DNA from 3 places in the Peribacillus sp. FSL E2-0159 genome. Region 2 is predicted to be linked to each of the others. Evidence: riboswitches for the same ligand, from Rfam matches in the RefSeq annotation. Region 2 holds a riboswitch; each other region holds the start of a gene.
What was found. Region 2 has a riboswitch for S-adenosylmethionine ahead of mtnW (2,3-diketo-5-methylthiopentyl-1-phosphate enolase). Riboswitches for the same ligand answer to the same signal wherever they lie in the genome.
Positions count from the first base shown of each region.

Region 1: it holds a riboswitch for S-adenosylmethionine, as region 2 does, so the genes downstream of both, NYE63_RS23260 (methionine ABC transporter ATP-binding protein) here and mtnW (2,3-diketo-5-methylthiopentyl-1-phosphate enolase) in region 2, are expected to answer to the same signal.
Region 3: it holds a riboswitch for S-adenosylmethionine, as region 2 does, so the genes downstream of both, NYE63_RS25775 (5-methyltetrahydropteroyltriglutamate--homocysteine S-methyltransferase) here and mtnW (2,3-diketo-5-methylthiopentyl-1-phosphate enolase) in region 2, are expected to answer to the same signal.

Region 1 covers NZ_CP152053.1:4,767,248-4,769,453, forward strand. Annotated here, with positions in the region: gene NYE63_RS23260 (methionine ABC transporter ATP-binding protein) at 1-935, opposite strand, end outside; SAM riboswitch class I at 1,192-1,303, opposite strand; gene NYE63_RS23265 (GNAT family N-acetyltransferase) at 1,444-1,917, opposite strand; gene NYE63_RS23270 (DUF4440 domain-containing protein) at 2,019-2,206, opposite strand, start outside.
Region 2 covers NZ_CP152053.1:3,497,283-3,499,488, reverse strand. Annotated here, with positions in the region: gene NYE63_RS17010 (pyridoxal phosphate-dependent aminotransferase) at 1-811, shown strand, start outside; SAM riboswitch class I at 944-1,096, shown strand; gene mtnW (2,3-diketo-5-methylthiopentyl-1-phosphate enolase) at 1,203-2,206, shown strand, end outside.
Region 3 covers NZ_CP152053.1:5,261,196-5,263,401, forward strand. Annotated here, with positions in the region: gene NYE63_RS25765 (glycerol-3-phosphate responsive antiterminator) at 1-195, opposite strand, end outside; gene NYE63_RS25770 (hypothetical protein) at 367-795, opposite strand; SAM riboswitch class I at 971-1,072, shown strand; gene NYE63_RS25775 (5-methyltetrahydropteroyltriglutamate--homocysteine S-methyltransferase) at 1,156-2,206, shown strand, end outside.

The DNA.
Region 1 (2,206 bases), 1.3 Mb from region 2:
ACTTCGATGATCAAATTCCCAAAAGGCGTTTCCTGAATTTCAGAAATATTGGCTGATAATACACTTAAATGAACATCATATTTCTTCGAGATGGTTGAAAGTAAAGGTGTACCCGAAGTAGTCCCAATAAAATTAATTTTCCAAATAATCGGGATATGGGACCCTATGCCTTTTAAGAAACTTTGTGGAATCTCATCATGTATGACCGTTCTCACGAAGTTTTTTGCAATATCCGTTTGCGGTTTGGCAAAAACTTCGAAAACCGAACCTTGTTCAACGACGCATCCGCCCTCCATGACCGCTACCTTATTGCAAATTTCCCTAATGACAGACATCTCATGTGTGATTAGGAGAATGGTAATATTGTATTCTTTATTAATTTTTTTTAAGAGCTGCAGAACTGCACTCGTTGTTTGTGGATCCAATGCCGATGTAGCTTCATCACACAATAAGATCGATGGATTGGTTGCCAATGCTCTCGCAATGCCGATCCGTTGCTTTTGACCGCCGGATAATTGTTCCGGATAACTCTTTGCTTTGCTTGATAAGCCAACGAACTCCAACAGCTCGCCTACCCGCTTTTTTATTTCATTACCCGGAGTTCCCGACAAAACCAGCGGCATGGCAATATTATCAAAAACAGTCTTTGAATTTAGCAAATTGAAATGCTGAAAGATCATCCCTATTTTTTTCTTTTCTGCCCGTAATTCCTTCGGGTTCAATTTGGTTAAATCCTTGCCCCCAACAATCACCGAACCATCTGAAGGATGTTCAAGCAAATTGACCAATCTGATCAACGTACTCTTCCCGGCCCCGCTATAACCGACTACACCGAATATATCCCCCTTTTCCACTGTCAAATTTATTCCCTTCAAAGCCTCGACAGTCTGTTTCTTTGTTTGATAAACCTTTTTAACATTTTGAAACTCAATCATCCAATCTCCCCCCATGCTGTTTATTTGTACGAATTCATTATCCAGAGAGAAGAGCTTTGCAAAGTTTAATGATAGGGTTAAATTCTCGAAACTTACGAGTAAGTGCGCGAAACTCATGAGTAACTGCACCCAATCTCCACATAACCATATACATTTTGAATAAACAAAAGAGGCCTCTTCCGTCATCAGACAGAAGAGGCCTCTTTTAGACATAAAAAAGAGTAAACTCTTAAATTAATTATCTAAGAAAAGCTCCTTCTTATCTTTCAAACTTTCGTCCGTTGGAATTAGCACAGTATTTTTACAAAAGTAAAAACCCGCTGCCGAGGTATCATAGGGCCAAGTCCCTCCACATCTCTTGATAAGAATTAACGTTATATTTAATTATGTCCTTCACTATATATTCAATTTTCTCTAAAGTCAACCATATTTTTCATCGCTCTAAATATTTTCACAGTATAGTGAATTGACACTTTTTAATTATATTAATATAATTTATATTTCTATTTTATAATGATTTACTCAATCTCCATACAGGGTATGTTTCATTTTCTTCGCATATCTTCACCATGCCTGAACTCGTATATAAACGAATCGCCCTATGATTATCAGGAGAAACCCTTAAATGATATTCGGATACATTGAATTGCCTAAAAAAGTTTTCTGCGTAGCGAACCAATTCCTTGCCAAGGCCTTTACTGCGGTAATCGGGAATAAGATAAAAAAGATTCACATAGCCAATCTCGGTTTCTTCATATGCCCTAATTTGAAGTTCCATTTGTCCAATCGGTTCTTGGTCCTTTTCAATGATCACTTGTCCTTCCGGAAATTTGCAGACCCGTTCTTTCATACGTTGCAGATATGTATTTTCATCTCCAAAACCATCTTCAGATCCAAAACTTACAACAAAAGAATCTTTCCTAAATTTAACGATAATATCTTTATCTTTGTCCGTATCAATGGTCCGAAAGATCAACTTCATCCACCCCTATCATTTTAGTGAAATAATTTTTAAGTATACAAAACTCATTTCTTACGCTCTTTTATGATATTTTACTATTTTCTTTTTCATAAATAATAGGCTTAAAGAGGACCTTTCGTTTTTGTGCCTTGATGAAAAAACATTTGCCATCTTCCATTCGTACATTTCCAGATTGAACTCCTTAGGGTATGTTCCACTTTATCTTCATCAAAAATCCGGTACGTGGTTAACACGGTATCATCAGACAATGGATGCATATCAAATTGACTTAGTGTCATTTTCACCGCTC
Region 2 (2,206 bases):
GATCCTTGTTCCAGATCCCGGCTATCCGGATTATCTTTCCGGTGTTGTTTTAGCCCAGGCAAAGACAGAACTGATGCCCTTGACAGAAGAAAATGATTTTCTTCCGAAATACAACGACATACATAAAGAAGTTCTTGATAAAGCCAAAATGATGTTCTTGAACTATCCCAATAATCCCACAGGTGCTTCTGCAACTGAAAGTTTCTTTGATGAAACCGTCTCCTTTGCAAAAGAGCATTCAATTTGCGTGGTCCACGATTTCGCCTATGGCGCGTTAGGATTCGACGGAAAAAAACCGATAAGCTTTCTCCAGGCAGAGGGAGCGAAGGATGTAGGAATAGAAATATACACACTATCGAAAACATACAATATGGCAGGATGGAGAGTCGGCTTCGCAGTGGGAAATAAGAGTGTAATAGAAGCTCTTGAACTATTACAAGACCATCTTTATGTGAGTCTCTTCCCGGCGATACAAGAAGCTGCGGCAAGCGCTTTGCTTGACTCGCAGAGCTGTGTAGAGCAGTTAGTGCAGATGTACGAGGGGCGAAGGAATGTTTTTATTGAGGGATTGAGGGCAATCGGCTGGGATGTCAAAGCTCCTGCGGCATCGTTTTTTGCCTGGCTCAAAGTACCTAAAGGTTTTACGTCTGAGAGTTTTGCAGACTATTTATTAACGCATGCCCACGTAGCCGTTGCCGCAGGGAATGGATTCGGAGAATTTGGCGAAGGTTACGTCAGGGTAGGGCTACTGACTACGGAAGAACGGCTGAAAGAAGCCGTGGAACGGATACGTAAATTAAATTTATTTTAACGATGCAATGGGATATCCGATTTATTCACCTTTAAATCGTTAAAACTTATTGACAAAGTAGGGATTACCTGTCAGAATACAAAATAAATTCTTAATCTTTCGATACTTGAATGCAATTTATATATCAGCGTTTTCTTATTTTGAGCAGGTGGAGGGACTAGCCCTATGAAGCCCAGCAACCGACCGTAATTCCATTGTAAAATGGGGCGGAATTCTTCGCCGGATTTTCTTGAAATCCACAAGGCACGGTGCTAATTCTTGCAGCCAATGGCTGGGAGATAAGAAGATGGCTTTTTAAAGCCTCTTCTTTATGAAGAGGCTTTTGCCATTTTGAGACCATTTTCAGGTCAATGACATCGAGAGTTTACTAACGTGATATAGGAGTGATCAGATGAGCGAGATAGTCGCTACTTATTTAATTCATGATTTCAATGGAAATCATGAGAAAAAAGCAGAGAGCATTGCCTTAGGTTTGACTGTCGGGACATGGACGGACCTTCCCAATTTGGTCCAGAAACAACTGGAAAAACATAAGGGACGCGTCGTATCGGTGACACCACTTTCTGAAGAAGAGAGGGCAAACAGCTACTTTAATCGTAAAGTATACCGTTCGCTTATTAAAATTGCCTATCCGGCAGGGAATTTCTCCAATGATTTCCCTGCAATCCTCACGACGGTCTTCGGCAAACTTTCATTGGATGGAGAAATAAAACTTATCGATTTGGATTTTGTCGGTGACATTCAAAAAGCCTTTCCCGGGCCGCAATTTGGCATTGGAGGCATAAGGGAAAAGGTTGGCGTATTTAACCGGCCCCTGGTGATGAGCATCTTTAAAGGTGTATTAGGAAGGGACCTAACATTCCATAATGAGCAACTGAGGCAACAAGCATTAGGAGGTGTCGACCTAGTTAAAGATGATGAGATCCTCTTCGACCAGGAACTGACTCCATTTTTCGATAGAATAAAAACGGGAAAAAGAATATTGAATGAAGTCTATGAAACCACTGGCCACCGAACTTTATATGCTGTCAATCTATCAGGGAAAACATTTGAATTATTGGATAAGGCAGAGCAAGCGGCTGAAGCAGGGGCAGATGCTTTATTGTTCAACGTTCATACATATGGTTTGGATGTATTGCAGGCCTTGAGTGAACATGATCGTATCAAGCTGCCGATCATGGCGCACCCCGCATATAGCGGGGCATTGGCATCCTCATCATTTTATGGGATCGGCTATCCATTATTACTTGGTAAATTAGTAAGGTTATCAGGTGCGGATTTATCCTTGTTCCCATCCCCATATGGAAATGTCGCATTGGAAAAAAAGGAGACATTGGCAATTGCTGAAGCTCTGACAAAAGATGAACTTTCCTGGAAAAAAGCCTTCCCTGTCCC
Region 3 (2,206 bases), 1.8 Mb from region 2:
GTACTCATCACTTCTTATGCCATGAATCAAATCGACATGATAAATCATTTTCTTATTATGCTGCTTTGCCATCATACTTACATTTTTCAATTGTGATATATGCAAATCAAGAAACACACCTATTTCATAGGAACTTTCTAAAAATCTTTCGAAATCCTTCATGCTTGCTGAAGCAGGCAAAATCTTCTGATCCATTATTATCCTCCTCATTCCCAGAAAAACTCAAAACTTCAAGTCATTTAGTATATTTTAAAGAGCTTGATTTATCAAACACATTTTTTCATGTCCAATGTCACCATAACACTAACATACCTGGCACTCCCTTTATAGATTGCAGTAAGGATGTATGTAAAATATCCCCTTAAATCATAAAGAAAGTTTCATTTTCAATGCACCTTCGACGAGTTCATACGATTTAATTGTGCCCACCGGAATTTTTCTCACGATGTTCCAAGCATTAACATTCATCTTGATCGTTCTATTTTCAAATTCAAAAAATGGCGGTCTGTTAAATATCCTTTGATTGATGAAATTCCTGTCAATCGGTTCCATTCCCACTAATTCAAATGAAATCGTTCTATTTTCGACGTGTACCGGTTTTAATGTAATCCGGAAAGCTACGTTTTTCTTAAACATCATTTTTTTCACTTCCATCGTTCCTGAAAGCACGATATGCTTTGGCGTAATCTCGACTTTAATATCGTGACCATCTGATTTCATTTTTACAATTCTCTCTATCATGGCTTCAGTTACCGTTATCGGTATGCCATTTTTGAATGGACTGAATGTACTCATCCTCGCATTCCCCTCCTGCCATGCATATGAAACGTCGGTTATAGCATATGCCAGGTTCCCCGATGCAGTTAACATTTCTGCCCAAATTAATAATCGGTATATTCAAAATCTTCCACCTTCAACGCTTGACCTTTGTACAAACTACCTGTATAGTCATACTTAATTTAATAGACAACTCTTATCCAGAGAGGTGGAGGGACTGGCCCTTTGATACCTCAGCAACAGACTATTCATGTACTGTGCTAATTCCAGAAGTGTAAAAACTTGAAGATAAGAAGAGTATATAGCTTTGTTGCCAACACCTCTTCTTATTTTTTAAGAAGAGGTTTTTTATTTTTAAAAGGAAAGAAGGAATGCAACATGTCAATCACATTAACGAAAGCACCATTCAGGGCCGATCACGTCGGAAGTTTATTAAGACCGGAACGTTTACATATTGCCAGAAAGCAATTTAGGGAAGGTACCCTTTCAGCAGAGCGGCTTCGTGAAGTTGAAACCGAAGAAATCAATCGGATTGTCGATAAACAAATTGAAGTTGGATTAGAGGTCGTTACGGACGGTGAGTTCAGACGAACATGGTGGCACTTTGACTTCCTCGAACATTTAAATGGCATCGAGGGATATGTGACTGAAAAAGGTCTCACATTCGATGGTGTGGAAACAGAGAGATATAACGTTCGCAATACTGGGAAGGTTTCATTCAATCCTGAACATCCCTTCATTCGTGATTTCATTGAATTGAACAAAATCGTGAACGGACGTGCCGTTGCCAAGCAAACGATTCCCAGTCCGAATCAATTATTTGCTGCAGGCATTCATAATGAAGACATCTATCCTAATATTGAAGACTATGCAAATGATATCATCAAAGCCTATCAGCATGCTTTGAAAGCATTTTATGAAGCAGGTGTACGTTATCTTCAATTGGATGATGTATATATTGCCAGACTTTCAGCTCCAGATTTCCAATTCAAAGATGGAAAATATACGAGGGAACAATTAATTGATCTAGCACTTCGCGTCATTAATGGCGCATTGGAAGGCAAACCAGAAGACCTTGTCGTCACTACACATCTATGTCGTGGAAACTACCAGTCGACATGGGCGTTCGAAGGAAGTTATGCCCGTATAGCCCCAACTTTATTGGCAAAAGAAAAAGTCGATGGATTCTTCTTGGAGTACGACGATCAACGCTCAGGGGACTTCAAACCATTGGAATACATACCAAATGGCGGAGCCCGTGTCGTCCTAGGAGTCGTCACTTCAAAAAATGGAGAAATCGAAAACAAGGAAGCTGTTAAGGCACGCATTAAAGAAGCCTCGAACTTCGTTCCTCTCGAGCAATTATGCTTAAGCCCGCAATGCGGCTTCGCCTCTACCCATCACGGCAACAAGCTAACGGAAGAACAGC